DNA from 4 places in the Paenibacillus sp. MDMC362 genome. Region 4 is predicted to be linked to each of the others. Evidence: riboswitches for the same ligand, from Rfam matches in the RefSeq annotation. Region 4 holds a riboswitch; each other region holds the start of a gene.
The links. Region 4 has a riboswitch for cyclic di-AMP ahead of ehuB (ectoine/hydroxyectoine ABC transporter substrate-binding protein EhuB). Riboswitches for the same ligand answer to the same signal wherever they lie in the genome.
Positions count from the first base shown of each region.

Region 1: another riboswitch for cyclic di-AMP. It lies ahead of DP091_RS13860 (C40 family peptidase); the one in region 4 lies ahead of ehuB (ectoine/hydroxyectoine ABC transporter substrate-binding protein EhuB).
Region 2: another riboswitch for cyclic di-AMP. It lies ahead of DP091_RS29915 (C40 family peptidase); the one in region 4 lies ahead of ehuB (ectoine/hydroxyectoine ABC transporter substrate-binding protein EhuB).
Region 3: another riboswitch for cyclic di-AMP. It lies ahead of DP091_RS18040 (APC family permease); the one in region 4 lies ahead of ehuB (ectoine/hydroxyectoine ABC transporter substrate-binding protein EhuB).

Region 1 is NZ_QLYT01000024.1:297,361-305,264, reverse strand. It holds gene DP091_RS13885 (class II aldolase/adducin family protein) at 1-549, opposite strand, end outside; gene DP091_RS13880 (L-fucose isomerase) at 575-2,368, opposite strand; gene DP091_RS13875 (AraC family transcriptional regulator) at 2,573-3,430, shown strand; gene DP091_RS13870 (2Fe-2S iron-sulfur cluster-binding protein) at 3,528-3,923, opposite strand; gene DP091_RS13865 (stalk domain-containing protein) at 4,144-5,418, shown strand; gene DP091_RS13860 (C40 family peptidase) at 5,643-6,119, opposite strand; cyclic di-AMP (ydaO/yuaA leader) riboswitch at 6,123-6,253, opposite strand; gene DP091_RS13855 (hypothetical protein) at 6,513-7,040, shown strand; gene DP091_RS13850 (ROK family protein) at 7,435-7,904, opposite strand, start outside.
Region 2 is NZ_QLYT01000085.1:12,286-20,189, forward strand. It holds gene DP091_RS29910 (hypothetical protein) at 11-838, shown strand; cyclic di-AMP (ydaO/yuaA leader) riboswitch at 1,187-1,326, shown strand; gene DP091_RS29915 (C40 family peptidase) at 1,330-1,803, shown strand; gene DP091_RS29920 (C40 family peptidase) at 2,239-2,712, shown strand; gene DP091_RS29925 (GNAT family N-acetyltransferase) at 2,853-3,353, shown strand; gene DP091_RS29930 (c-type cytochrome) at 3,515-3,871, shown strand; gene DP091_RS29935 (4a-hydroxytetrahydrobiopterin dehydratase) at 3,972-4,286, opposite strand; gene DP091_RS29940 (hypothetical protein) at 4,396-4,689, opposite strand; gene motA (flagellar motor stator protein MotA) at 4,881-5,681, shown strand; gene motB (flagellar motor protein MotB) at 5,665-6,471, shown strand; gene rluF (23S rRNA pseudouridine(2604) synthase RluF) at 6,584-7,285, opposite strand; gene DP091_RS29960 (ATP-binding protein) at 7,319-7,904, opposite strand, start outside.
Region 3 is NZ_QLYT01000035.1:62,183-70,086, reverse strand. It holds gene DP091_RS18040 (APC family permease) at 1-1,393, opposite strand, end outside; cyclic di-AMP (ydaO/yuaA leader) riboswitch at 1,559-1,753, opposite strand; gene DP091_RS18035 (molybdopterin-containing oxidoreductase family protein) at 2,228-4,315, shown strand; gene DP091_RS18030 (ABC transporter permease) at 4,642-5,619, shown strand; gene DP091_RS18025 (carbohydrate ABC transporter permease) at 5,647-6,546, shown strand; gene DP091_RS18020 (extracellular solute-binding protein) at 6,614-7,904, shown strand, end outside.
Region 4 is NZ_QLYT01000034.1:41,545-49,448, reverse strand. It holds gene ectA (diaminobutyrate acetyltransferase) at 1-128, opposite strand, end outside; gene ehuA (ectoine/hydroxyectoine ABC transporter ATP-binding protein EhuA) at 138-1,010, opposite strand; gene ehuD (ectoine/hydroxyectoine ABC transporter permease subunit EhuD) at 1,025-1,687, opposite strand; gene ehuC (ectoine/hydroxyectoine ABC transporter permease subunit EhuC) at 1,690-2,343, opposite strand; gene ehuB (ectoine/hydroxyectoine ABC transporter substrate-binding protein EhuB) at 2,351-3,184, opposite strand; cyclic di-AMP (ydaO/yuaA leader) riboswitch at 3,563-3,708, opposite strand; gene DP091_RS17290 (flavin reductase family protein) at 4,233-4,844, opposite strand; gene DP091_RS17285 (ring-cleaving dioxygenase) at 4,841-5,794, opposite strand; gene DP091_RS17280 (AI-2E family transporter) at 6,026-7,105, opposite strand; gene cls (cardiolipin synthase) at 7,327-7,904, shown strand, end outside.

The DNA.
Region 1 (7,904 bases), on a different contig from region 4:
CAGGTAAATCTTCGCACTCTCTTCAACCACCTGGGTTCGGTAATACGCTTCACGCAGATTCCGACCGGTTGTGACCAGTCCATGGTTACCGAGCAGGATGGAACTGGCCGTCGTTACTTTCTCCGCGACGGCATCTGCCAGCAAATCTGTCGTAGGAATGATGTAAGGGATGTATGCCGTACGGCCGACCAATGCTGCCTGGTCCGGAAACATTACCGGCAGCTCCTGTTCCACCAACGTAAAGGCAATGCAGTGGGATGGATGTGTATGCACCATCGCCCCGATATCGGGGTTGCTGCGGTATCCGTACAGGTGCATCAGCACTTCGGAGGAAGGCCGCAGACCAATATTGGTAATTTCGCCCGTCGGGATATCGACTTCGATCCATTGCTCCGGCTCGATCTCCTCCAGCGCAAAACCGCTCGGGGACAAATACATTTTGTCCCCGGCTCTCGCGCTGATGTTTCCTCCCGGTCCTACAACGAGTCCGCTGTCGACGATTTTTTTGGCATACTTGCAGAGCTCATTTCTCGTTTCGATGTTCAGCATGTTCTCCTACTCCTCTCGATTGACCTTATTTATATAGAGGACCGAAGTTCTGACAAGCGCGGAAGTCTGCGCTCTCCGGATCGGTCGTTCCGAACATTCCCCATGCACGTGGGCGGAACACCTCTTCAGCCGGCACATTATGCATGTTGACCGGAATACGCAGGACCGAAGCCAGGGTAATGAGATCCGCTCCGATATGTCCGTAACTGATCACGCCATGGTTAGCGCCCCACTGGTTCATGACCTCATAAACGCTTGAGAATGCACCCTGTCTCGTAAGGTTCGGCACAAACCAGGTTGTTGGCCATGTCGGGTCTGTACGCTTATCGAGCGTGTCGTGTACCTCCGCCGGCAGATCCACAGAATAGCCTTCGGCAATTTGCAGCACGGGACCAAGCCCTTTTACCAGGTTAAGACGGAACATCGTCATCGGCATGCCGCCGCGCGTCAAGTAGTCGGTCGAGTAACCGCCGCCCCGGAAATACTCCAAGTTAGCCGGTCTCCACTGCGTAGCCTTCAGCGTGCGTTCGACCTCTTCATCCGTGATCTCCCAGAATGGCTTCATTGCCGGTTTGCCGTCAATCTCCTGCTCACCTGTTCCATCCAATGCAGCCGAGCCGGAATTGATCAGATGCAGGATGCCATTCTCTGCTTTTCCTTCAAGCTTATAGCCGGTAACCCGTTCTACCGAAGCCGGACTCCAGTAAGTACGCACATCCGCGAAAATCTGTGCCGTATTGGTTAACAGGTATCCGAACAGCATGCCGACTCCGTTCAGGCTGTCATTCTCGGTTGCCACGATATACGGCGAACGCCTGCCGTTCCAATCGAAGGAGGAGTTGAGGATGGTCTCCAGGAAATCACCGTTAGGGGAATGATCCGTCCACTGCCGCTGACCTTGGAATCCGGAAGCGATAGCGCTGTGACCCTGAGCCTCTTCTTCAAAGCCAAGCTCCTTCAGGCGCGGATTACCGATCATCAAATCGCGGGTGATCAGCGTCATTTTGACGACGGTTTCCCACTCCAGATCCTTGCGCTCCCGACTGTTCTGGAGATGATCCGGATTGTTATCCGGTCCTTCCGTACAATTCTCCTTCACCCAAGCAAGCGCCTGTTCATATTCTTCAGGATCATAGATGCCTTCTTCCAAGCGGCGCGTAAACTCGCTCATATCTACATATTCGTTCCGCATGCCCAGATACTCCTGGAAGAAGCTGTCGTCCACGATCGAGCCGGCGATGCCCATCGACACCGAGCCCATGGACAAATACGATTGTCCGCGCATGTACGCTGCAGCCAAGCCGCTCCGTGCAAAACGCAGAAGCTTCTCTTGAACGTCGTCCGGAATACGGGTATCCCCTTCATCCTGAACGTCTTCGCCATAGATGCCGAATGCAGGAAGCCCCTTCTGGGCATGGGCCGACAGTACCGCGGCCAGGTAAACCGCGCCTGGACGTCCTGTTCCGTTAAAGCCCCATACCGCCTTCGGACGCGAAGGATCGACATCCATCGTCTCGGTGCCGTAACACCAGCAAGGCGTAACGGTTATGGTTAGGCCGACTTCGGCATTTTTGAATTTTTTGGCGGCTGCAGTTGCTTCAGCCACTCCGCCAATGCACGTATCCGCAATGACGCATTCAACTGGCTCGCCGTTCGGATATTTGAGCTCCTTCGTCAACATCTCGGCGACGGCCTTGGCCAGATTCATGGTCTGTTCCTCGAGTGATTCGCGAACTCCTCTCCGTCTTCCATCTATCGTAGGGCGAATCCCGATTCTCGGAAAACCGTCCCGCCATCTGTAATCGTTTTCAATTGTCATGTATGTCACGCCTCCCTATAAGGATTATGACATCATTGTAAGATGATTCGGTGCAAGAGATAACCCACTATTTTGTTATATCGGCTCCTAATTTCAGCAAGACAGTGAACCATCCCGATTAGCAGATGTAAACGATTTCCGCACTGAAAGGGCGTTTTGCATTATAATAGTTAGAGGATGTTGCTTTCCAGGAGGGACAAGACCGTGCCAAAGATCGAAATCTCGCATAGCAAAAGCGATCACTTCCGCTTCATCAAAAATCCGCAGCTGCTCTTTGCCGGGCAGGTCGTGGACGAGGACTTCTTTTATGGACCGCCACAAATTCATGATTTCTGCGAGATCATCTATGTTGTAGAAGGACGCGGAGAATTCACGATTGCAGGAAAAATATACGAACTCCACAAGGGCGATGTCGCGATTTATAACCCCGGCATTCCTCACGAGGAGAGATCCATCACGGACGGACCCTTCAAGGTGATCTACTGCGGCGTGGATTCGCTTCACATTGAAGGGGTTCCCCAGGGGATGCTGCTCCCGGCCTATGTGGAGCCAGTCATATCCTGTGAGAAATACGCCTATAAAGTGGAAAGCTATCTTTCCGAGATCCTCCGTGAATGCGATTCGCAGGTGCTGGGGTATGAAACGCTGAGCACCAACTTGCTGATGTCATTGATTACCGTCATCTATCGCATTGTGGACGTTAAACACCAATTCCAGTCCTTGAAGGGCAAGAACGAAATCGCGCTGCGGACCAAACACTTTATCGACACCAACTATACCCAGAGCATCAGTCTCAAGGACATTGCCGATACGATGTATGTCAGTCAGCATTATTTATCCCATCTGTTCAAAAAAGAAGTCGGCGATTCCCCCTTCAATTACTTGATATCCCGCCGGATCGAAGAGGCCAAGCGCCTGCTCGCGGATTCCGAAATGCCGGTACATGAGGTTGCTTCCCAAGTCGGTTACGGCAATGATAAGTACTTCTCGATGTTATTCAAAAAAATTACCGGTCAAACGCCGAGCTCATTCCGGGAACAGAGCAAACTGGGTTCGGAGTAAGGGATTGCAATTTTATTTTTCCAGCAAAGAAGCAGGCAGCCGTTGTGGTACGGCTGCCTGCTTTTTAAATATGAACGGCAATTTGCCTTCTATGTCATCAAAAGTATGGGGCGTGCTTGATTTTAATGGGACCGACCGCTTCGATCTTGCTCTGGCATCCCAGTCGATAGCCTTCTTCGATTTCTTCCGGATCGAGGCGCCGTTCTTCGGCCAAATTGGGTTCGGACAAATGCTCTATTCCCTCCAACACCAGGCAGCGGCAGCGCGCACAAGTCCCCCTTTTGCAAAAAGAGTTCCAGTCCACGTCATTCCGCTCGGCCAGATCAAGCACCGTCATGCCAAGAACAGGCGCCACGCTGCGGCGAACCTCCCGGCCTGCAAGCTCAATGATCGGATCCGGTACCGCTTCCATCATCTCTTCCGCTGCAGGGATCAAGGCATTGTCTCCGCTATCCCCGCCCTTTTTCTTTTTCCAGAATTTAAACACCCACATTATCCTCCTATGCATGTCATCATCAGGTTATGTATCGAATCCTTTATTTATTATACTGGAAAGTTTAATAATTCAACATGCTTACTCTTATCGATTCGATGACATTGACACATGGAATTGGAACTCTATGAAAATTTTGCTATACTAGCGTATGCTAGACCCAATTCCATATTCTATGAAATCATTCTATTATTTAATGGATCGGAGGAAACACAAAAGCATGCTGCATAAAAGAATAGGAAAAACAGCCGTCGCTGCCGTTCTTGCCCTTTCCTTGCTCGGCACCGCACCCCATGTTAGCCAGGTCCATGCTGAGCCTGCCATATCGGTAAAGCTGGATGATGTTACGCTAACCTTCGATGCGGCTCCGCGGATTGACAAAGGGGTCACCTACGTTCCATTCCGGACGGTTGGAGAAGCACTGGGCATTCAAATCACGTGGAATAGCAAGACGCAAACCGTGAAGGCCATTGGCAGCGTGAAAGGCCAATCGACCGAAGTATTACTTCAAGTGGGGAGCACGAACGCAACCGTCAACGGTAAAAAAGTGAAGCTTGCAGCTCCGCCAGTCCAAAGGGAAGGCCGTGTGCTGATCCCGCTCAGCTCGTTCAGCAGCCAATTCGGCGTTGATGTGGGCTGGAACCAGGCGACTCGTACAGTCTCCCTCGTATCGCCGCAGCGCGAAATGCATTTGAGAGCTTTCTATGCATTACAATCTTTCCAAGAACGGGATCTCGTGGGGTCCATGAATTCAGTCGCCTTTGGCTGGAGCCGCATCGATCGCGAGGGTCAGTTCACGCTTCAAGGGGATGAGTACCGTCTCCCCGCTGCGGCTGGAGACGTTACGCCGCAATCGATTGTTGCCGATGCCGCGGACCAGGGGATTAAACCGTACCTCATGGTCTATGCCTTGGATGGAAACGGCGAATTAACCAAAGTCTTGAGCGACGGCAGCCTCCGCCAAAAGTCCATTGAAGGCATCACAGCCGCGGTAGCGGAGAACGGATTCGGCGGTGTTGTGCTTGATTTTGAAGGGCTCGGATTTAAACTGGATGCCGTGAAGCAGCAGAAGCTGCTCAATGATTACGTCAAGCAATTGAAAGCAGCATTGCCGAATGACGTTGCCCTGTCTTTAGCCGTGCCGCCATTGAACAGCGCCTATAAAGGTTATGATTACAAGACACTGGCCTCTATCGCTGATGACCTGATTGTTATGGCCTATCAGTACAATCCGGTTGGAACCAAATCTCAGGTTCCCGAACCGAACAGTCTGGTGGACCAAGCGATCCAGCTGGCACTCCAAGCAGGCGTCCCGAAGCAGAAGCTCCTGCTTGGCATCAGTTTAAGCAGCGAAACCACCACTTCCGTGGACGATAAACTCGGCTTGGCCAAACGTTATGACCTGAAGGGAGCCGCCTTCTGGCGTCTGGGCTTGTTCCGTCTCTATAATAATGGAATGGAAGCTGCCGTGAATGCCTCTGTTGTTAAGGAGTAACCGAACACCCCCTTGTGGGATGATAGACTTATAGTAACAAAAACGTCTATCGACGTACTTTCACAGATGACAGACAGTTAGTAGAAGTTTTTCTTGCGATATCAGGAAGTCACAAGCTTCGAAGTTTATACTCTCTCATATCTAAAAAAAGAAAGCCTGACAAGGTCATCCCTTTGTCAGGCTTTCTGATTATGTATCGTACTCTAAATGGCTGCGTAATCCAACTAGCTTGCGCTTCCTACCAGCTTTGCATAGTTTTCTTGACTCAAAACACGACGTGCCGTGACATAACGCGGCTCGTAATAGGAATCGCTAAGCTTGCTGATTCTGACTCCCTTGCTGCTGGAAGCATGTGCAAATTGTCCGTCACCAATGTAAACGCCTGCATGAGAAATTCCGCTACCGCTCGTATTGAAGAATACCAAATCTCCAACCCGCAGATCTTGGCGATCCACATGTTCACCGGCTTGAGCCTGGCTTTGGGAAGTGCGCGGAAGATCAATGTCGAAATTTCTAAACATGTACAGTATAAATCCGGAGCAATCAAACCCGCTGGTAGTCGTTCCGCCCCATTTGTATGGAGTTCCTACCAATTGCTTCACTTGATACTGAAAATTCGGTTGTTGATCAGCAAATGCTGAAACGGCACCAGAAGAAAAAATAATTGCAGACCCTAGCAAAGTGATGACAAACTTCTTCAAAATATGTTCTCTCCTTCGATGCCTACGGAGTTAGCTAAGGGTTCGGTTGAAGGTTCCCTATACTCTCTATACAAGAGTAATTCACCCAAGACGGTTCCCCCGTTTTCACAAACGAAATTCGGCAAAATTCATTAACGTTTTGTAACCTTCTCTTAATATAGTATACAAGCAAGGATGCTGTCAATGATATCCTAAAAATCTATCGTTTTATGTTTGGAGCTGTCGTAAAGATGAAGAATTTCGGCAGGAGATTGGTTAACCGTCTCACTCAGTCATGACAATTATGTAACTCTGTTCTCCTTTCCGCGCTGCTTTTTTAATTAATCTAGCAACTTTTTACAAATCCATGCGTTTACATATCAGAAATGAAATTAAAGAGGTGATCCATCACTTATGAGTCAAATAACGATGGCAGAAGCACTAGCTGTTCGGGCAGCAATTAACCGTCTCATCAATCAGTTGATGTCGGAACGCTTGAACAACAGCAGCACGATTATTGAAAAAGGGGAGACGGCGGAATACCCTACGCGCAGCGTAGATGCCATTACGGAAGAAATCGAAGCGGCCGCGGCGGATTATAGGAAGCTGGATTTGCTGATGGCAATCTCCAATACCACGCAGACTATTCCCTGGAACGGCTCCGACATTACGATCATGGAAGCGATCGAGCTGGCCAAACAAATACGCAGCGATATCGGACAGCTTGCCCATCTCGGTTCCCGCAAGAAGCTGGAGCGCCAGAGCAGCCGTGGCAGCGGAGACGGTGCCATAACGCTGTTCAACGTCGCCTTATATGATCCAGAGGCTTATCAGGCGCTAGCCCGCAAGAAGGAACGCGAGGTAACCAAGCTCTCTTCGCTGATTGAGCATGCCAATCATACGTCTTTGATTACGTTTGACGCATCCAAGTACATGGAATAGCGACAGCCGCCGGCTCCAAGCCTGCAGGTCACCCCACGTGCGGGTTTGGAGCCGGCGGTTTCCGCCGGCGGGCGGGAAAGTGCGAGCAACCGTTTATTGTTTGTCGGATACAAACAAACCTAACCAGAAACCAAAAAAATCGACTCCAGCGCAAACGGATGACGGTTTACGGTTCACGCCTATCACTTGTTACTTGTTACGGACTTATGACGCAAATAAATGATCGCTCCGTTTCCCGCTCTCTCTATGAATAATTGGAAAGCCGCCCTTCTGAGGGCGGCTTTTGTTGATTTCTCTTTAGCTAGGTAACTGGATACTACGTCGTCATTCCGAGCGCTCTTTCTGGTATCTATTTATCATTGATCCTATTCGTATCATTCTCTTCAGGCCTATGCTACTGGAACAAAGCCGCAGCTCCAACCAGACCAACATCGTCCCGAAGTCCTGCAGGAACGATCTCGTACGTCCCTAAATAGGACGGCATGACCAGCTTATCCGTCATTTCCCGCAGCTGCGGGAACAACAGCTCACCTGCTCTGCTCACACCCCCGCCAATGACGATGCGATCGGGGTTAAAGCTGTGAATGACGTTAACCAGTCCAAGCGCCATGTAATAGATGGCACGATCAATGACCTCCATTGCAACGGGGTCTTGAAGACGTTTGGCCTCGAATACATGCTTGGCGTTCACTCCCGCATCAGCTGCCGCCAGTTCTGATATGACACTTGGCTGGGTAAGCATTCGCTGGGATGCTGCGAGTCCGATGGCTGTTCCAGAAGCAAATACCTCCCAACAGCCGTGGCTGCCGCAATTGCACTGCGGACCGCTGGGATCAATGATATGGTGTCCCAGTTCCCCAGCAA
Region 2 (7,904 bases), on a different contig from region 4:
GGGGGAGCACATGAAAAGTTACGCAGGCCAAGGGTGGATCAGTGTTAAAGACCAGCTTTACGTCTCGATTCTGCTCTTCTTATACCGTTTGCTGTGGGGATATTGCCTGTACCGACTCGTAAAATCGGCAGTCGTCCCCCTTCTGATGCGATACCCGGATGCCGCTCCTAACGAGCTCAGCCGTCTTTTATTCTTCTACGAGGGCGAGATGAGCCTGTCCTTGAGCAGCACAGTACACACCTACGGATGGCTTCTTGCCGGTTTACTCCTGATCAGGATGGTCCTCACCCCGCTTATTCGGGCCGGCATCTTCTACAACCTTCACCAGGAAGCCAAGGGTGAGCGCGGTTTATTCTTCTTCACAGGCATGCGGAAACTGTGGAAACCCGTAACGTCATTCTATCTGGTTGAGCTTATTCTCACCTTCGGGCCCGGTTACTGGATTCTGCCCAAAATCCTGCCGATTCTGCTGAATGGAATTCAGGAGCCTGTTCTGCTGCTTCATGCACTGCCCTATGCAGCTGTCTGGTTCTTGTACGCCTATCTGATCCGCCTGTTATTGCTTTATATGCAATTTGGCCGTACCGGAAATTCCAGCATGGTCAGCTCTATCCATGCGCTCTTCCGTCGTTTGGGCACAGCGATGCTGTTATCCGTCACCATCGGCGGATCCGCCTGTGTCATTCTGCTGCTCCTGAGTTCGGCCTCGCTCTTCTGGGCCGGGTTGATCGGATTAATTATTCAGCAGGCCTCTTATTTCCTGAATGGACTTTTCCAAATTTGGGCAATGTCCGCTCAATATCATTTGTGGAGAGATTCCTCCTCACAGCATCCTTAATGGTTACAGTTCGTCGCCCTAAAACAATGAAACACGCTCGTGAATAAGCTGTAATCAGAAGCGACACGTTTCTATCCCGCGCTAGATTTTACAGAAAATAAGAGTTCAATTATCCTCAATATTACAAATTTTTGAACGCCAAATTACAAAAAAACCTGTATCCCCAAGATGGGGACAGGTTTTTTTGTTTAAAAATAATCTTTCCTCGTTTGCCAAATTGTTAATACTCTGCTAAAATAACGAATATGTTAGTAACAACTTTGTCATCTTTACTGTAACTTTTATGTAGGAACGTTGTAATTCGCTAACTATGTTGGAACGTCAAACGTCAATGAATGGGTTCATCAACATTTTAAGGAGCCGAATTCCCATAACGATTTGGGAAGCGGGGGATCCGTTTTGGGTGAATTGATCTCGCAAGAGAGGGATCATAGGGGACCTTCAACCGAACCCTTAAGCTAACCTCGCAGGCAATGGAAGGGGCTTTTGTTTTGAAAAAGAAGTTAACGGCTGTTTCTCTAGGCCTCGCACTCGCACTCACATTAGGGACCGGAAGCGCTTTCGCCGATTCCAAATTAAATACTGCAATCAAACCAGCCATTGGTGTTTCTTACAAAACAGGTGGAACTACAACGAATGGATTTGACTGCTCCGGATTCACCAGCTATGTTTACAAGAAGCTTGGTCTTAGCCTGCCGCGTACGTCTGCAGCTCAATACAAAGTAGGTACGGCCGTATCCAAGAGCAACCTGAAAGCTGGCGATCTCGTGTTCTTCAACACATCCGGTAGAGGTGTATCTCATGTGGGTATTTATGTCGGGAGCGGCAAATTCGCTCATTCTTCATCTTCGCGCGGTGTCATTGTCAGTCCGCTGAGCCAGAGCTATTACGCCAAACGATATGTAGGCGCTAAGAGAGTTATGAGTCAGAATACGTACAAATCCGTAGCTGTGAACTACAATTAATGTTGGAACTTAATTGATTTACTCTTACAAGAAAGCCCTGGGTTAATGAGATTGTGCCGATCTCATCCAGCGGCTTTTTTCTTTGGTTGATTGTGTGTATACCTTTATAACGTTCAGGACAGCAAAAAAGTTCCCGCTTTTCGAAAAAAAATGAAATTTATTATACAAGTTCACTTCACTTCGCCATGTCTTCACATCATCTATCCTTTATATACCCTTCTCTCCCTTCATTAAACAGCTGATTTGGAAAAATATTGATTTTGTTTGGTGCTTCGACAGCTAATGCTAATGAAAAATAGCGAAATCCATCAAGAAATAATTGCCAATCCCGCTTGCTGTCTGATAGAATGGACGCAGTAACAACTTTGTCATTAATGTAAGTGCTTTAATATATAGATTGCTATGCCTCGCGGCAACAAAAAGGAGCTTACCATGCTGAAGAAAACATTATCGACAGCAGCGCTAAGTATCACGCTGTTGTTTACTTTGAGCGTTGGCAGCGTGTTTGCTGATGGTGCGCTGGATCAGGAAATCGATAAGGTTCTAGGTACAAAATACAGCTACGGCGGTACTACCACCAGCGGATTTGATTGTTCCGGCTTCACCATGTACGTTTATGCTAAACTCGGTCTAAAGCTCCCGCATCAATCCGGCTCTCAATTCGACATGGGGACAAGCGTGTCCCGTAAGGAGCTGCGCGCTGGCGATTTGGTGTTCTTCAACACATCGGGCCAAGGCATCTCCCACGTCGGCATTTATGTCGGCGATGGCAAATTCGCCCATGCTTCCTCCAACCGCGGCGTGGTTATCAACCGCCTCGCAGAGGATTACTACGATCAGCGATACGTCGGTGCAAAGCGTCTCATGAGCGATGATAAGTATGCAGAGTCGGTCGGTGAATCATCCTAAGCTATAGAGGCTAATCTTCCCTATACATACTGCTTGCCCGTTAAAGGAGGCCTTACCTCTTTTTTGCGGGCTTTTTTGATGCGAATTGGATGTTCGTAATATGATTATTATTTTATGCAGACGATAGGAGGACATCGCAAATGGATACCGCACCGATTGCATTTCACACCGTAGTCATGCGTGAAGAACACGCCGAAGAAATATGCGCCTGGGTCTACCCTCCTCCCTATAATATCTATGGTTTTCTTCCCTGGGAGCAGATGAAAGGGCTTGAGGTGGAGTTTGGCGATCCGGACATTCGCCAGAGACAGTACATCTCGGTTCTGGATGAGCGGGAGGCCCTCTGGGGATTTGCCCAGCTGTTTCCGATGCATGAGGTTACACGAATCGGACTTGGCATGCGGCCTGATTGGTGCGGGCGTGGAATGGGTAAACGATTTATGCAGACGATTGTCCGGGAAGCCAGACGGAGACGGCCTGCCGACGAAATCGACCTTGAGGTAATGACCTGGAATGAACGAGCAATCCGCGCTTATCAAAGGGCAGGCTTTCACATTACCGATACGTATGAGCGGCTTACGCCAACGGGCAACGCCCTTTTCCACTGTATGGTGTATGAGCCCCCGGCAAATGAGGAATAGTAATCTTTGTCTATATGAAAAAGCACAATTTTGTGTACTTTTTATGAAGCTACGCCGTATAGTTGCTTTTTTTGTCACAACTGGCTATGCTGTCTATGGATGTTGGTTTATAATGGAGACAAGTGCAAAAGTGCAGTATACATAGAAGGGACGATATGACGATGCAAAAATGGATCATGAGCGGATTGTTCTTCGTCGCATGTGCGTTGGCTATCGCGCTGATGTTTACGCTCCCAGGTAAGGAACAGGTAGCTCAGGAAGAGAAGCCGACCATGCCGGAAGTGACTCTCGATGCTGCCGCAGCGGAAGCCACACTGAAAGCAAGCTGCATTAGCTGTCACGGCGACCAACTTCAAGGCGGCGCTGGACCGGCTTTGAATCAAGTAGGCGGACACATGGATGCGGACGCGATCTTCAACGTTGTAACCAAAGGTCGTAAGGGAATGCCTTCCTTTAAAGACCAACTTAAACCTGAAGAAATCGCAAACATCGCGCTGTACCTTGCTGAGAAAAAATAAATCAGCTTATACGCAAAACACGCTTGCACCTGGAGTTGTTCCCGGTGCAAGCGTGTTTTTTACATATTCGGGACCTCTGAAAGACTAATGGTCTCCCCTTCTATTGTCCCGCCTTGACATCTTTCGAACGACTCTTCTCATAGGCTTCGTTAAACTGCTGCGCTTCCTTAATATCCACAGCCGTAATGCCACCGTCGTCCCAAGAAGTGAGACGAAGTGTAACGACTTTATAATCTATGGTGATGTAGGGGTGATGTCCGAAAGCTTCCGAAATAGCTGCCACTTCATCAACAAAAGCGATTCCCTTCATGAAGGAGGAGAAGGTATACTTTCGTACAATCCATCTCCCTTGTTCAAATTCCCAACCCTCAAGCTTTTCCAGATGAGCCTCTACTTCTTGCTGCGTATAAAGCATCTTTTATCTTCCTCCCCGAAAAAAAACCTATCTTAAAGCCGACTAACCGTAATATGGGCTATCTGTCATCTATTCTATTCTGCCCTGTATCTATTGATAACTGGAGTGATTACACAAGGGCCACAAAAGCCAACTCTTCTTCACCAATCAAAATATGTATTCGATGGTTCTTCTGATCATGCATAACCACGCCGCTGCCAACATTAATCACCGGCTCTGTGCCCAGCGCATAGAACAAATCCTCTGCCAGCGCCTCATGGACCTCATTTCGCTCAGCTTCACCCAGATTATCCCAGTCCCCAGCTTCCATTTCAAAGAAGACATAGCTGTCAGAAATTCGCCCAACCGCCTCGGTCAGTTCTGCCAGAATTTCGCCATAATCCCTTCCGTGCTTAACGCCCATCTTAATCACTCCTTTCCTTGCCGTACTTAGCTTCGTTTCCCTTCCTTCCATTATAACGGAAATTACAACTAAAAAAAAAAGCCCGACCTGACGATAAATAGGATAACGCCCCACATAAGGGGCCCGGTTCTCCTTGAGAGCCGTTCTGACGAATGGATTCGTTATTTTATTTCTCACGGATGAGGTGTGGTATGGAAATTTCAACAATTATAGGCTTAATCCTCGGTATCGTCGCGGTACTGGTGGGCATGATTCTTAAAGGTGCCTCCCTTCTCGCTTTGTATAACCCGGCAGCCTATCTAATCATTCTTGGCGGTACGGCAGCAACTTTATTCATCGGATTTCCGCTATCCGAACTGAAAAAGGTTCCGAAGCTGGTCAAAATGACGTTCATGAAACAGAATTTGATGGACAAGACGGACATGATTAAGCTGTTCATGGAATGGGCTTCGATTACGCGCCGTGAAGGTCTGCTGGCTCTGGAAACCAAAGTCGATGAGATCGATGACAGCTTCCTGCGTAACGGAATGCGCATGATTATCGACGGCAACGATCAGGAATTCGTACGCGATGTATTAATGGAAGATATCAACGCCACGGAAGAACGCCATCGTTCCGGCTCGCTGATCTTCTCACAGGCCGGCATGTATGCACCTTCCCTCGGGGTACTCGGAGCCGTTATCGGTTTGATCGCCGCATTATCCCACATGGAAGATATGGGCGAACTCGCTCATGCCATCGGGGCTGCGTTTATTGCTACCCTGCTCGGTATCTTCACCGGTTATGTTATCTGTCACCCGATTGCGAATAAACTCAAGCGTCTATCCAAACGGGAGGTTGAAATCCGCCTGATGATGGTAGAAGGCCTGCTGTCCATTCAGTCCGGTGTATCCACCATTGCAATCAATCAAAAGCTCTCCGTGTTCCTGACACCGTCTGAACGGGCTGAGCTCAGCGAGAGGGAGGCTGGTGCTAGTGAGCAAAAAGACTAGGCACGAGCCGCATGAGGAGCATGCCGACGAATCCTGGCTTCTTCCTTACGCAGACTTACTGACCTTGCTTCTGGCCCTGTTCCTGGTGCTATACGCCATGAGCGCGACAGACGCACGCAAATTTCAAGAAATGAGCGAAGCCTTTAGCGTTGCTCTCACTGGCGGTACCGGCGTGCTGGATTATAGCAAAACGGAACCCAGCGATGACCCGCCCAATATTAAAGATCATAAAGCGACATCCCCTGCCGTTCCCGCAACAACACCTGACCAACGACGTGCAGAGCTGATGCGTCAGGAACAACAGGATCTGGAGAAGCTAAAGAAGCAGCTCGATAATTATATTAAAAATAACGGTTTAACCTCGGAGCTCAGTACCAAGTTGAACCACTCCCAGCTTGTCATTACGATTCGGGATAACGCCTTGTTCCCTTCCGGTGAAGCCGTTGTGAAACCGGAGGCCCGTAAACTGGCCAAGGCTATCTCGCAAATGCTTCATAAGTTCCCGGACTATGAAATCATTGTATCCGGCCATACGGACAATGTACCAATCTCTAACAGCCGATATCCGTCGAACTGGGATTTAAGCTCGGATCGTGCCTTGCAATTCATGAAGATTCTGCTCGCCAACTCGGAGTTGGATCCTAAACGGTTCATGCCGATCGGTTATGGTGAATACCATCCGATTGCCGACAACAACACCGCTGCTGGACGAGCGAAGAACCGCAGAGTCGAGGTTTCCATTATACGTAAATACCAGGATAGTGCCACCTTTACCAGCGTGAATGAATAACTTTAAAGGGAACGGTCCCTACAGACTATAACACACAATAAACAACCGATGCATCTGGTCTCCAGATCCCATCGGTTGTTTTTGTTTAGGGTTATAGATGTATTTCAGCCTGCTACTCTAGCCTATAGTTCAGCAGCCGACCAAGCTCTTCCTTCTCTTTCTCGTTAAGATCACGCCAAGCGCCGATGCGTTGACTGCCGAGACGGATATTCATAATCCGGATTCGCTGTAACTTTCGAACCTCATAACCAAAAGCGCTGCACATTCTGCGGATTTGACGATTTTTCCCCTCCGTCAGAATGATTCGGAACATGCGCTCGGACATGCGAGTGACCTCACAGGGCAGCGTCATCTCACCTAAAATCTTGACGCCGCTGGACATGCCGCTAAGGAAGGATTCCGTTACCGGGCGATCCACCGTCACAATGTATTCTTTCTCATGTTTCCCCTCGGAGCGAAGGATCTTATTCACGATATCCCCATCATTCGTCAGCAGAATCAGTCCCTCGGAGTCCTTATCCAATCGTCCGATAGGAAAAATACGCTCATTATGGCCTACGAAATCTACAATATTGCCCTTAATATGCGGTTCGGTGGTGCTTGTGATCCCGACCGGCTTATTAAGAGCAATATACACATGCTTCTTCTTATCTTGTAGCGGCTTTCCCTGAATTCGGACATCGTCTCCTTCTTCTGCCTGGCTTCCAAGGACTGCAACCACGCCATTAATGGTAACCTTCCCGCTCTCCACCAGCTTGTCCGCTTCACGCCGTGAGCAATATCCTGTTTCACTTATAAATTTATTGATTCTCAAGATGCCATCCCCTTATCTGTAACTACTTCTTGCTTATCCCTCAATTGCATTCCGCTGAACCGCAGGCAGAACTATACTCACCTTCGTTCCTGCACCCACTTCACTTTCGATTTCCATCATACCCCGGTGGCCCTGAATAATACGCTGGCTTACCATCAATCCCAGCCCTGTGCCCGTCTCCTTATTCGTAATAAACGGTTCCCCAAGATGCGGCATCAGATCCTCCGGAATTCCTTGCCCTTCATCCCGAATGTCGATTTGGACCCATTCACCCTTCGGCCTTGAAAGCTCAATCCAGATCTTGCCGCCATCCGGCATTGATTCAATTGCATTCTTCAGCAAATTGATGAACACCTGCTTGAGCTGGTTCTCCTCACAGTGTACGTAGGTTAGTGCTTCAGTAAACTTCAATTTGAACTCGATGCTGTACAAATGGGCTTGGCTGTCGAGGAATGAAATAACATCTCTCAAAATGATCCGTACATCCCTCTCTTGGAAATGAATTGCCTGCGGCTTCGCTAATATCAGAAATTCACTGACAATCAGATTAATTCGATCCAGCTCCGACAGCATCAGATCAATATGGTCCGGATTGACCTTGTGGGTCTGCTGCTGAAGC
Region 3 (7,904 bases), on a different contig from region 4:
AGGTTGTAATTCGCAGCTGGTCTGCTACGGCCTCGTAATGTTTGTGGATTCGGGTGAACAGCCAAATGATCAGCGGCAGGAATATCAAGACGGTCCACACTTGGGCAAATTTCGTAAAGAAGAAGATCATCGTCACGATAAAGCTGATACAGGCGCCGGTAGTGTTAATGATCAGCTTGACGACCCATCCTTCGGGCTTTTCGCGAATCCACTTCACCATCATCCCCGTCTGGGAGAGGGTAAACGGGATGAACACGCCGACGGCATACAGCGGAATCAGATGCTCGGTTTTGCCTTCGAAAGCCAGCAGCAACAGAATAGAGAAGAATCCAAGTATAATGATTCCGTTCGAATAACCCAGACGGTCTCCGCGGACGGTGAACATTCGGGGAATGAATTTATCTTTCGCCAGATTAACGGCAAGCAGCGGGAAGGCGGAATATCCCGTGTTGGCAGCCAGGATCAGAATGAGAGCCGTTGTTCCTTGGATGAAGTAATACAGAAAGTTTCGTCCAAAGGTATGCTCGGCAATCTGGGAAACGACCGTGACTTGCTCACTGGGGCTGACCCCATAGTAATAGGCCAGGTATACGATGCCCGAAAATAACAGGGCCAGCAAGGATCCCATCGCGACCAAGGTTTTGGCTGCATTATTCGGAGCGGGATCTTTGAAATTCGGGATGGCATTGGAGATGGCCTCAACGCCGGTCAGGGCGGAGCTGCCCGAGGCAAATGCCCGCAGAAGCAGGAACAAACTCAGCCCGGCGACAGGCGTGCCGATAGGCGTATGCAGCTCCGGAGATGCATGGCCTGTAGCAATGTTGTATATTCCAACGCCAATCAGGATAAACAGCGCGAGTACAAACAAGTAAACCGGATAAGCCAGTATGGAGGCCGACTCTGTAACCCCTCTTAAATTGAGTACGGTCAAACATAGCACGAACACGATGGAGATGGGCAGATTGTAGGCGTGCAATTCCGGAAATGCCGATGTGATTGCGTCCGTCCCCGCCGACACGCTGACTGCAACCGTCAGAATGTAGTCAACCAGCAGGGAGCCGCCGGCGACCAATCCCGGATACATGCCCAGATTCCGTTTGGAAACCACGTAGGCTCCGCCGCCATGCGGATATGAAAAAATAATCTGTCTGTACGACAGGATAAGTGCCAGCAATAAGACCAGGACGCCGACAGCAATCGGTATGGAGTACCAATAGGCAGCCGCGCCAACGGTCATCAAGACGATCAGGATTTGTTCCGGTCCATAGGCCACGGACGATAAGGCGTCGGATGAAAGGATGGCCAGCGCTTTGGTTTTGTTCAGCTTTTGCTCGCCCAATTCCGTAGATTTAAGCGGTCTTCCGATGAGGAATCGCTTGATTGAAGATAACATGGTTGTTTTCACCGCCGATTAAGATTAAGTTCATGATGAAAGCTGACTGATTGGACTTCAATCGGTGTGTTTCATGTGCAGGTCATACGAAAGGTCACCATTCCTATGCTGATTTTTGGCAAACAAAAAACACAGGTTAGAACCCTGTGTTTGATCACAAGTTCACAACCCTCCCGATCAACGCTGACGAGGTTAGCTGTCGGATTCGGGCGGTGAGAGTCGCCCTACCTGATGCCGTCGCGGCGTACGTACGCGATGCATCCGGATTCACCCCATAGTATGGATGAAGGATCCTATAGATATCCCTCCATACGATTGGTTCCCCCGCTTTCCATCAAGGAAATTAAGCGAATGTCATGTGAATATGAAGAATGTTTTCGAAGCTGAATAGTATATTACGCCTGCTCCAATCGTTTGTAAAACACCCTCCAACGAAAAATTAAGCAGAATTATTTATAAAAAATGACAAATAAGCGCTTACATGAATATGTGGCTTTGACAGGCTTTGTTTTTTGCATGTTTGCTACAGAAATCATGACTTTCTATATGCTGTACTTGCCAGTTGCTCAGGATGGATAGACGCCAATACAAAACAAATTCGCCATGCCGGTCTCGGGGGAGGAGACATGGCATGGCGAATTTTTGGGAGTGGTCCATGATTTGGCAAGGAAGAGAAAGGGTCTGGGTTTCTCTTCGTTGCTCTTGATAGGAATTACCCGGAAGGAAGTAGAATGAATCACCGATGCAGAAAAAAATGTAAGACTTTACTGGAGCCCTGATTTTCTTTTAAGATAAGGGGATATGATTCAGCGTGTACAAGGGGGAATAGACGAAATGACTCAAGCGATGATTCATCAGGAAAACGGCGTGTTTCCGGCGGTCTGTCCGTTGGATTGTCCCGATACTTGCGGCCTGCTGCTCCATAAAGAGAACGGAAAAATCGTGAAGGTTACCGGTAATCCGGATCATCCGATTACGCAGGGAGCCATCTGTAATAAAGTCCGAAATATGGCACATCGGGTGTATCATCCGGAGCGCGTGCTTTATCCGCTGCGGAGGATAGGGCCCAAGGGCGAGGGCGCTTTCGAGCGAATCAGCTGGGATGAAGCGGTTCAGGAGATTGCTGAACGCTACAAGAAGCTGATCGAGGAGCACGGCTCTGAGAGCATACTGCCTTACAGCTTCTACGGCAACATGGGAATTTTGAGCGTGGACGGCATGGATCGGAGGTTCTTCAACAGGCTGGGCGCCAGCCGGTTGAAGCAATCGATCTGTAATTCCGCAGGCAATGAGGGCTGGAAATCCGTTATGGGGTTTAATGGAGGCACCGTCCCGGAGGATACCGTACATGCCGACGTCATCATCGTCTGGGGCGGCAACATCGTCAGCACCAATATGCATCAGGTGGTGTTGGCAGAGAAAGCGCGCAAGGCCGGTGCCAAGGTCGTTGTCATCGACGTGCATAAGAACCAGACGGGGCAATGGGCGGATTGGTTCATTCCGCTGTTTCCGGGCACGGATGCGGCACTGGCCGTCGGCCTCATGCACATCATGTTCCGTGAAGGCTTGGTGAACGAGGAATTTCTCAGCGAGTATACGATCGGTCATGAAGCCTTGCGTGAGCATGTGAAAGACTATACACCGGAGCACGTATCCTCCATTACCGGAATTCAAGTTGAGGATATCGAGAGGCTGGCCGAGCTGTACGGCCGGGCAGATACTTCCTATATTCATATCGGTAACGGTCTTCAGCATCACGACAATGGCGGCTTGACGGTGCGCAGCATCGCGGCGCTTCCCGCCTTGACCGGACAATGGCTGAAGCGGGGCGGAGGGGCCGCCAAGTCGAACGGCGGCTACAACAGCATGGACAGCGATGCGCTCGAACGTCCCGATCTCCGGCCGAATCCGGATGCCCGGACGATTAACATGAACCGGATCGGCGAAGCGCTTGCCATGACCGAACAGCCGATTAAGTCGGTCTTTGTCTATTGCAGCAATCCGCTGGTTGTCGCTCCCGACACCGAGCGGGTAAGGGAAGGGTTTGCACGGGAAGATCTGTTTACGGTTGTTCATGACCTGTTTATGACGGATACGGCCAAGTATGCGGATATCGTGCTTCCGGCAACCTCCTCGTTCGAGAATACCGACCTGTTCGCTTCCTACTGGCATCAGTACATTCAGCTGCAGGAGCCGGTCATTCCGGCGCTTGGGGAGAGCAAGAGCAATGTAGAGCTGTTCTCCATGCTGGGGCGGGCTATGGGTTTCACTGACCCGGCCTTCCATGAGACGGAAGAGGAGATGATGGCAAGAGCACTCGACTTCCCGGATAACCCTTATCTGAACGGCGTCACGCTGGACAAGCTAAAGGAACACCGTTATGTGAAGCTTGACATGTCGCCGCTTGAAACGTATCTAGATCGTTTGCCGACGCCTTCGGGCCGGATTGAGTTATACTCCGTGCAATTGGAGGAGGCAGGTCTTCCGCCTCTTCCGACCTACGTGCCGCTCAAGGAAGGTTATGACGGCGTAAGGCGCGGACGCGGGCACAAATACCCGCTCATGTTCATTTCACCGCCGAACCACAACTTCCTGAATTCAACCTTTGCGAATGTGGAGAAACATCAGAGGTTGGAGAAGGAGCCAGCCCTGCAGATCCATCCGGAGGATGCAGAGGAACGCGGTATAGAGGACGGAGACATGGTTACGGTATACAACGACCGCGGAACCTATGAAGTTCGGGCCAAGGTAACGGATAAAATGCTGCCGGGCACCGTTGTCAGCCAAGGCTTGTGGTGGGAAGGCGAGGGGCGCAAGCAGCGCGCCAATGCCCTCACGCCCGACAGGCTGGCGGATCTGGGTGAAGGGGCTACCTTCTTCTCAACGGTGGTCGAGGTCAGGATGAAAATAACCGGTGCATAAAGATGATTACATTGACTGTCTTGCAGGTCTATATGACCTCAAGGCAGTCTTTTTTTAGACGAGGTTTAGCATCCCCTTTTATCGCAATAGAAACTTCTGTTAAATGCTGTCTGTCTATTGAGGAAGTACGTCGATAGACGTTTTTTTGTTGGCTGGGAAGGGTGAAACATTCCGGTAGAAGTATAAAAAATCGGGGTTTTATTATATAGATTCAAAATATTTCCATAGGTAGAATGATACTAAGTCAATTGCAAGCGGTTTCGAAAACGGTAAATATTCAGAGACCCGGCATGCTTTTACATCATTTCGTAACGGGAGGATAACTTATGCCGCAAGCTACTGCAGAACAGCAGCCGTCGCCCATTGCCCGGCAGCCAAAAGTCCATAGTAAAAGTTTTCTTAGGCGATTCATGAAGCAATGGGATGTTCAGCTCATGGTGATACCCGGCGTCATTCTAGTTTTCATTTTTGCCTATCTGCCTATGTACGGCGTAATAACCGGATTTATGGATTATAACCTATTCACCGGCTCGAGAATTTGGGATAACCCGTGGGTTGGTTTTAAACATTTTGAAGATTTTTTTGCCGCCCCCGAGTTTGAAAGAATTTTGCGCAACACGATTGTAATCAGTTTATTGAAATTCTTTATCGGATTTCCAGCACCGATTGTACTGGCACTTTTATTGAATGAAGTTCGCCATATGTTATTCAAAAGAGTCATCCAGACGATTACATATCTGCCTCATTTCTTATCATGGGTTATTGTGGCAGGGTTCACCACCGCCTTGCTATCAACGGAGAACGGAAGCATCAACATTCTGCTGGAGAGCCTAGGGGCCATTGATGAACCGATCAATTTCCTTTCGTTAAAGGAGTATTTTTGGTCGATCCTGATTTCGGCCAACGTATGGAAGGAAATCGGATTTAACTCGATCGTCTTTCTGGCTGCAATAGCAAGTATCGATCCGGCGCTGTACGAGGCTGCAGACATTGACGGGGCTAGCAAGACCAAGCAGATCTATCTGATTACGCTTCCTTCGATTATGCCAGTAGTCATCATCTTCATGATTCTTGCTATCGGTAACTTGCTCAATGCAGGCTTTGAGGACATCTTGCTCCTGGCATCCAATCCGGTGCTGCGGCCGGTATCCGATGTCATTGATACGTATGTCTATCGAGTAGGCCTAGGGTCACACCGTTATTCTTATGCGGTTGCTATCGGATTGTTCAAGGCGATTATCAGTGTTGGACTGCTTACGATCGCGAACTATCTGGCTCGAAGATCTGGTAATAGCTTATGGTAACAATCATGAGCCTTCAGGAGGTACGGCATGTTAAAAAGAATTAGCTTTGGTGATAAGGTCGTGCTTATCGTGATATACGTGTTCCTTAGTTTATTAGCCTTCTCGGCACTCTATCCTTTCTGGAATGCGGTGGCTGTTTCCTTCAATGTAGGTGTCGATACAGCAAAGGGCGGAGTCACCTTCTGGCCAAGAGAATTCACAACCGAAAATTATAAAATCATTCTTCAGGACGACCGACTGCTTAACGGGTTCTTCATATCCATAAGTCGTACCCTAATCGGAACCGCAACCTCCATATTCATGACAGCGCTCCTCGCATTCGGGATGACCCGTACTTATCTAGTCGGTCGCAAATATTACACATTGTTCTTTATATTTACGATCTACTTTAACGGAGGTTTGATCCCTACCTATCTCCTGTACCGTTCACTCGGTCTGATGGACAGCTTTCTAGTATTTATAATCCCATCCTTGATCAGCGTGTGGAACATGATCATATTCCGAACCTTCTTTAAAGGTCTTCCCGCCGGCTTGGAGGAATCGGCCAATATTGACGGCTGCAGCAATTGGGGCACATTCTTCCGGATTATTATCCCCTTGTCCGGACCGGTTATCGCCACGCTGGCTTTGTTGACCGCCGTTGGCCATTGGAATGACTGGTTTCTGCCGAGTATCTACATCACCAGTGATCCTTTACTCCCCATTCAGACGATTCTGCGGCAGACCTTGAATGCCAATATTGTATCGGGTTCAAGCTCCGTGCTCGATAGCGCTTCGGTTGCCCTACTGGATCAAGCAAGGCAAATCACTTCAAAATCGCTCACAATGGCGATGATGATCGTGGTGACTTTACCGATCATTCTTGTCTATCCTTTTGTGCAAAAGTATTTTGTCAAAGGTGTGCTGGTAGGCTCGCTAAAGGAGTAGTTGACGAACGGTTTAAGGCGAATAGCTTTGAACATATATATTTTTGTTAATGAGAGGGGTTAAGTGAATGAGAAAGACGAAAAAGCCGTTGCTCGTATTGGTCTCGTTGCTATTGATAATGGTTACGGCTCTAGCGGGATGCGGAAAATCGGCAGCTCCAGCTCCAGCACCACCGGCAGCGAACAATGATGGCGAGAAGAAAACCGACCCGCCAGCAGAGGGGAATAGTGACGGTAAATGGGTGCTTGGTGAGAAGCCGCTGGAGTTTTCAGCATATTCTCACTATGAGAACTCGGACTTCCCTAAATGGGAAAGCACGCCTGTCGGTAAATATTTAAGTGAAGAAAAACAAGTGAAAATCAACATGATTGCGGCTGCTGGAGCACATACGCAAAAGCTGAGTGCGATGATGGCTTCCGACGAGCTGCCGGATATGATCTGGACAGACAAGAACCATCCAGACATGGAGAGACTCCGCAAAGAAGGAAAGCTGGTAGCTTATGATGATTATTTGGATAAGTATCCCAACCTGAAGACATGGATGGGCGATCTGAACATGTTACGTTCAGATGATGGCAAGCTGTACATGTTCCCTAACTGGTATTCATCCAATCCATACGGTAACGCCGGTTACGTAGTTAACAAGAAAATCTATAAAGAGCTGGGCGAGCCTCCGCTCGAAACAACGGACGATCTATATGATTATCTGGTGAAAGTTAAAGATAAGTACGGCAGCAGCATCATTCCGTTCGAGCCGCACCGTGCACAGGAAAGACAGGGACTTGGCGTGTTATACACGGCCTTCGGAGAGGGAGCGAGTTACACGAATCTGAATGCTAGCTTGCTTGCTGTTCCAAAAGACGGAAAGCTGACGTCAGTACTTACAGATCCGGTATTCCGAGAGGCTCAGAAATATATTGCTAAACTGTACAGAGAGAAGCTCATTTCTCAAGATGCCTTTAACCAAACGGAAGATCAGATTTTGGAGAAAGTCATGACAGGCAGAGTGGCAGTTTTTGCAGGAGCAAGTCCCACAACGATGGCAGGCGAAGCGCACCCTGAACTGATCAAACAAGATCCGGATGGCGGGTATTTCATGATTTGGCCTATTCATAAGCCAGGTCTGGATAAGAATAAGATTTATCCGGGCACCTATACGAGCTTTGGATGGAATGCTGCCTATATTACAACGGATGCTGAGGACCCTGAAGCGATTTTCGCATTCCTCGACTGGTACACAGGTCCGGAAGGGATGAACGTTCAATTTTTCGGTCCGGAAGGAAAGAACTGGGATGGATTCGATGAAGATGGTAAGCCGAATTTCACCGAGAATTATGATCCGGCAGAAGTAGCAGAGA
Region 4 (7,904 bases):
AGCAGCATGTAGCAATAGGGGGAGTTCAGATCAAGCGCTCCGGTATCGCGTATAAGCTCCCACACCCGGGTGCCATCCCGGGCTTCCGGTCTTCGGTATACAATTTCGATTTCGGTATCCACAGCCATACTATACAATCACCTCTTTCCAGAACTAATTTCCGTTGAACGGAATCGCTGCAGGAAGCTCTGCAGCCGCTCGCTCTGGGGATTATCGAATATCTCCTCCGGCGTGCCCTGCTCAACGATCCTTCCCTCGGCTCCGAAGATGACGCGGTCCGCGATTTCCTTCGCAAAATCCATCTCATGCGTAATCAGCATCATGGCCATTTCACCTTCCTCCGCGATTTCCCGGATCACCTCCAGCACTTCGCCGACCAGCTCCGGATCAAGCGCCGAGGTCACCTCGTCAAACACCATCACCTTCGGCCGCATGACCAGCGCTCTGGCGATGGCAACCCGCTGCTTCTGGCCCCCGGACAGATTGGACGGGTATATCTTCAATTTGTCGGCCAAACCGACCTTACTGAGCATGGAGACGGCCCGCTCCTCCGCCTCCTCCTTGGATAAACCCAGCACTTTGCGCGGGGCCTCCGTCACATTGCGAAGCACGTTCATATGCGGGAACAGATTGAAATGCTGAAAGACCATGCCGACATTGCAGCGCATCCGGTGCAGATGCTTTTCATTAGCCCGAACCAGCCTGCCCCTCTCTTCCATATGCCAGAGCAGCTCACCATCAACCTCGATGGTTCCCTCGGTCGGTTCTTCCAGCGTCATCAGCATCCGGCCCATCGTTGTTTTGCCAGATCCGCTCGGACCGATCACAGCCACCTTTTCTCCAGGCCGCATCTCCAGGTCGATGCCTTTAAGCACCTGTAGATCACCAAAAGACTTGGTCACGCCGGTATATTTCACAATCGGCTTTGTTCCCGTAGCGGTAACAGGATTTCCCTCCTGCTGCGGCACCTTCGACGCTTTTGCTTGCTCATCGATCACAACGGCATTCATTTGATTCCCTCCTTTTATCTTCCACGCTGCAGATTCATGCGTTTCTCCAGCCTTTGCACAAGCAATGAGGCGATATAACTGATGATCAGGAACAGAATCCCGACCATTGTATACGGTTCAAATGCACGGAACGATTGCGACACGATATTTTTGGCCGTCAGCATCATCTCCACAAGCGTTATGGCGCATAGAATCGGCGTCTCTTTAAACATAACAATCAAATAATTACCCAGTACCGGAATGATCGGCGGCACCGCTTGCGGCAGGATAATGCTGCGCCAGGTTTGGGCCTTCGTGTAATTCAGTGCTGTGGCAGCCTCCCATTGTCCCTTCGGCACACCCTCGATTCCGGATCGGTACACTTCGGACAGATATGTGCTGTAATGCAGCCCGAGACCGATCACCCCGGCATAGAAGGCCGGAATGGAAATTCCGGTAAGAAGCGGCAGCCTGTAATACAGGAAGAAGACCTGCACCAGCAGCGGCGTATTGCGAATAAATTCGATCATTCCTTTGGTTATCAGTGACAGCACCTTAAATCGGCTCCGCGCTGCAAAAGCAAGCAGCAACCCGATGATCAATGCCACCGCGAAAGCGCAGATCGTCACCCACACCGTCATTTTTAATGCACTCAAGAGCTGGGGCAGGATATCCCATACATAGTTCCAATCCCACATGACTATAACCTCCCCGCTGTCCATTTGCGCTCCAGCAGTCGAACTGCCAGCGAAACGAGCGTAGCAATGACAAAATACATGAGGAGCAGCAGCACCAGAATCTCAGTCGTCCAGGAGATGTAATTATTGCGGAGCACCATCGCCTGATACGTTAAATCCGCCATCGTGATGAAATAAACCAGTGAGGTGGATTTGATGAGCTCTACAAGCTGATTCCCGAAAGGGGGAAGCATTCGCAGGGACGCTTGAGGCAATATGACATTCCACAGTCTTTGCCAAGGCTTCAGATTAAGCGCTACAGCGGCTTCCCATTGTCCTTTCGGAACGGCCAACACGGCGCTGCGAACGATTTCCGAGCCGTATGCGCCGAAGTTCAGCCCGATCGCCAGGATCGCAGCCAGCATTTTCGGAAGCTCGACGCCGATGAACGGAAGGGCGAAATACAACCAGAACAGCTGCACCAGCAAGGAGGTCCCCCGAAAGACTTCCACATACACGGCTGTCAACGTGCGAATGATCCACAGCTTCGACAGTCGGCATAACCCGGCTGCAAAGGACATCACAACCGCAAGAATGGCTGAAAAAAAAGCAACCACAATCGTGATCTCCGCCCCTTTCAGCAGCGTAGGGAGAAAATCAATCCACGAATTCGGCATGGGCATGCTATTCCCCGCAAAGCGCAGCGGCCGTCATCTCGCCCGGGAGCTCTTCTTCTGTGAACCCAAACTTCTGCAAAATTTCCAGCAGCTCGCCCGACTCCTTCATTTTTTGAAGCTCCGCATTATAAGCCTCCTGGAACTCCGTATCCGCTTGGCGGAAAGCCGTAGCTCCATAACCGCGAACGCTTTCGCCGTCGATGACCGGCTGCTCAAAATCAGCCACGCGTTCGATGCTGTTGTCGCTGGCCGAATCCAGCATTGCCTGCAGGGACGGCCCTGTCATGGTTATCGCATGCACCCGGTCTGCCTGAAGGGCGCTAATGGCCGAGGCCTGGTCGGGGACCTGCACAATCCGGTCCGTAGGAATGCCGGACTTTTCCATATAGCCGATTTCGACCGCACCGGTCATAACGGCGACCTTAGCTTGGTCATGATTGGCAATATCCTCATAACTTCCGAGTCCCAGCGGATTCCCTTGCTTCACCGCAATGGCTTCTCCGATGCTGTACTCCGGATTAGCAAACAATACGGCAGAGCAGCGATCCGGATTAATGAACATGCCTGCGGTAATTAGGTCAAACCGCTCGGCCTGCAGTCCGGCAACCAGCGATCCGAATTCCGTAAGCTCTCCCCTCATTTCCTTGATGCCAAGGCGCTCCAGAATAACCCTTGCAATCTCAACCGCTTCTCCTGTCAGCTCCCCGTTGGCCTCTTTATAGGCATAAGGCTTCTCATTCGCAAATCCCACGGTGATATACCCCTGCTCAATGGCTTGCTCCAACGTACTCCCTTTGTCGCCGCAAGCCGCAAGCGACACCCCCATAATCAATGACAACATCAGTACAACCACTCTCTTCAAAATTTCCCACAACCTTTCATTATGACTGTTGGTATTCTTAAAAATGGCATGTTGAAATTACCCATGTTAACCCATATGTTAACTAGGATTTAAGCATATTCAGATACCTTGCATGGGTCGGACCTTCAGGGAAGATGATTCATCCATCTCCTTCCACGCTTAAACCCAATGCCATCTGACCGATTTAATTGGTTTTGGTTAAACATTTGCAGGCCTTGCCCCTCCTCTTTAGCAGAATACAAAAAGACCACCAAACAGGGGATCTAGACATAGCTCCGCCAGCAGGGGGTCAAAAAATAGAGAAAAGGCCCCTAAAGAGAATTAAGGGCCTTTGTTATGAACATCCATTATGTATGCAAGACCCATCCACTGCTGACGAGGTTAGCTGACGGACTCGGGTAAGATGGTACCCTACACTCGTGATTCCAAGTGACTCGCCCCTGATGAAACTGGTTCCCCCGCTTTCCGGAAAATGTATGCCGGAAACTAAGCGTGTGTCCATGATAAAGGGAACTTCAGGAAAAGTCAAACCCCTTTAACCGCTTTTTCTGGAAATTCAGAGGCGGAAGTGCCGTTCTTCCAGGGCCTATGACAAGCATGAAAAACGCCTCATTCAAGCCTCTCCCCCAACGATACAGTAATTTTATTCCAGTCTCATTTTTCGCTATATAGCAGGCATTTGCCATGCCTCCCTTACTCATTCATGTAGTGGATCGTTTATGCCATGAATTACATTCGGATTGTGAAAGCTTTCCCCACACATTTACGGCGCAAATTTTTTTTTGAAACGCTGCGTACAGAGCCTATGAATATCGTAGGGAAGTCCAAAATTCATCCTATAGTTTTGCTATTCGTCAATAGTTGAATGCCTCCGGGGCTAGCGTACACTCTGGAAATTATAGGTATTTATATACGCCCCGATTTTTATATCGGGGCTTTGCTTCATTGTATCGAATGACGGCCTATGAACGTTCACAACTTGATATTCGCTGCGTCCTAACCAACCCTTTATCCAGCTCGTCCGTTGTTATATAGGCCGCTCGATCGTAAACGTTTCTCCCAGTGTAGAATAGATGTTTCCCGCCATACGGCTCACAGGCTTTAACTTGGCAGCATTAATCCGGCCCTGCTCGTAAAGCTCCTCCGCAACGTGGAAGCGAACGACGCGGGCAATCAATAGATCAGCGGCAGGCAGTTGATCCGCGCCATTCAAGGTAACCACCTGCTCCAGTACGCATTCCATGCGAATTTTGGATTCCAGAACGCCGGGAACCTTAACCACTTCGCTTACGATCGGGGTTAGGTTGGTTCGGATAAGCTCACTTTCGTCCGGAGGCAGGTTCGCGGCCGTTTCGTTCACGGCTTCAACGGTGTCTTCGTCCACGATGTGGATCACAAGCTCGCCGCTTTGCATGGCATTTCTCGCTGTATCCTTCGCCGTGCCGTTCCTTCGCTGAACGGAAACGGACAGCATGGGCGGATTGCTCGTCAGAATGGAGAAATAACTGAACGGCGCGGCATTCAGCACACCGTCCTCCGATAATGTCGTAACAAAAGCGATTGGCCGCGGAACAACGCTCCCGATCAGCAGCTTGTAGATGTCCCGTTCGCTTTGAGTATTCGGGTCAATGGATTTCACTTGAGCTTCCCCTCTCCTGTATTTTTGACTTCTATAGGCTCCAGACCTTCCTCAATACGGACTCGCTCCGGTTCAAACCAGACAGGAAGTTTCAATTGCTCCCCCAGCGAGTCCGGGTCTTCATCCACCGTAAACCCGGGCGGATCGGTTGCGATCTCAAACAAGATCCCCCCTCGTTCCCTGAAATATAACGATCTGAAATAGTTGCGGTTCTTAATCTCGGTTGGCAAAAAGCCATGTTGTTTCACCCATTCAAGCCATTTGCCGTGCTCCTCATCATCTTGAGCACGCCATGCAATATGATGGGTCGTTCCAGCGCCTCCGGCTCCCAAAGGGATATCCCGCATCGGCAAATCAATCACGTTGCCGAAGGGCCCGGCTGACTGAAACCGTGCATAATTAACGTCCTCTCCCATGAAGGTCAGTCCCATGACCTGCTCCAGCGCCTTCTTCGTTTCCTCCCATTTGCTGCTGAACAGGACCGCGCCGCCAAACCCTTTGATCGCCGTATCCGGAGTAATACTGTCCACAGACCAGCCGTTATTCGGTCCTTCCTCCCGCTCAACCAGCTCAAGAGAAAGTCCATCGCGATCGGAGAACTGAAGATAATGCTCGTTAAACCGAAATGCTTTCATGACAGAAACGCCAAAGCTCCGCAGCCGCTGTTCCCAATAAGGCAGGGCACCCGCAGGGACGACAAATGTTGTATACCCAACCTGCCCTCCTCCACGTATCCCTCTTCGTGAAGCAGAAGACGGAAAGAAGGTGATAATGGTCCCCGGATGCCCCTCCTCATCCCCGAAATACAAATGGTAAACCTCAGGCGCATCGAAATTGACCGTCTTCTTCACCAGTCTGAGCCCCAGCACACCTGTGTAAAAATCAACATTTTTCTGCGGATCCTGAGCGTAAGCGGTAATATGATGAATGCCTGCCGTTTGTAATGCCATCTCCATCAACTCCTCATCATTTTGTGTCCATACCGATGTTTCCTACATGATTTTCCGTTTGTATGATGATAAATAATCTTTAAATATAATATCTTTAATTTAAGATTATATTTTTTTCATACCATTGTCAAGCGGCCCTTCACATCCAGGACAGACAAAAAACCGCCAAGAACGATTCCACGCTCTTAGGCGGCTCCAGTATGCAGCTTCGGCCACATGTCTATCCCGCGTTTATGCTTTTTGCCATTTTTCCTTAAAAAACAGCTGATACACTCTGGTTACGATAATCTTAATGATCATGTAAATCGGTACCACCAGCAGAATCCCTATAATTCCGCCCAGATCCTGTCCCACCAGAACTAGGATAATGATTGTAATGGGGTGAATTGCCAGCTGTTTGCCGAAGATATACGGACCAATCAGGTTATCCTGAATCTGCTGGGCGGCCAGAATGACAACAAGCGACCAGATCGCCGTCCCCGGGGATTGGATGAACCCGATGATCACGATCGGGATCGAGGAAAGAATAGCCCCGATAAACGGTATGAAATTCGCAATGACCGCGACAACCGTCAACAGCAGCGCATAAGGCAACCCAATTATCAGGAACCCGATATACATCAAAACGCCCAGCGCCAGATTGATGAGAACCCGGCCTACGATAAACCCTTTGAGCGCATTATTGATTTCATCCAGCACCGATGCGCCCACTTCCTTGAAGCGGTCGGGCAAAAAGCTGACAATCATCTCCCCGAACTTTCCGCCTTCCTTCAGCATGTAGTACAGCAGGATCGGGAACGTAAATAAAACGATGGCAAAACTCGAAACAAACGAAAACAGGTTCATAATATAATTCGTCAAAAACGTAAAGCCTTGGTTCAAATAATCGGTTAGCTGTGTAAGCGGATTGGCGTTCTCCGGGAATATATTCTGGAAGAAGCCGTTATTTTCCCATTCCTGAAGCTGCTCGCCAAGCTTTGCAAACAGTGTGGGAGCATTCTGTACAAGGGCCACGATCTGATCCCGCAGGGACGGCCATACCCCAATAATAAATCCAGTAAGGATGCCTGCAAACACGACATATATCAGCAGGATGGCCAGCGAGCGATTTAGCTTACGCTTTTCGAGGAGATCCACCAGCGGCCGGAGCAGGTAATAGAAGAATCCAGACAGCATCAGCGGGACGAGGATGATCGAGAAGAACGAAAGCACCGGTCTGAATATAAAATCCACCAGCGATCCCAAATAAATAATAATGAGGACCAGGATCACGGCAAGACATAATTTGAAAAACTTGTTCATTTTCAGCAAAAAGCATGCCCCTTCTCCTATTTTTTCACCATCGTATCATGACCATGTGTGCATATACAAATCGCTCCTCTTCGCACGTTCAGAGTGTCGGATCTAAGGCGCCCTCGCTTTTATAACCATTCCGTTCACTTCATTCTGGAGATATATACTTCTCCTAACGCCTCACGTATAATATGAAGGATTACAAGAGCAAGGATATAGTTTAGGAGGATATTATGAACCTGCATGTTACATCCATCATTCTTGGTCTGATCATCGTACTGAATATCGTGTTCTCCATGTTCGTTGTGTTCAGGGAACGGCGGGATGCCGGCTCCACCTGGGCATGGCTGCTGGTGCTGTCCTTTATCCCGATTCTGGGCTTTGCGCTGTACCTGTTGTTCGCCCAAAATTTAAGAAGAATCCGTCTCTTTCATTGGGATGATCTGCAGAAAACCGGAATCGAGAAGGTATTGCTGTCTCAAATGGAAGGGATGAATAACGGAGAATACCCGTTCAGCAATCAAGCGGCCGCGGATAGCAGCGATTTGATCCATATGCATATCAACGAGAATCAAGCGATCCTTACGGACGACAACCACGTTGAAATTTTTACGGATGGACGCAGGAAATTTGAACGGTTGTTTCAGGATATTGAGGAAGCCAAAGTCTACATACATATTCAATACTACATTATCCGTCGCGACGAGCTGGGCAAGAAACTGATATCCCTGTTGACCAAAAAAGCAAAGGAAGGCGTGAAGGTCCGGGTTCTGTACGACGAGCTGGGCTCGCGTCAATTAACCAAGGGCTTCTTCAA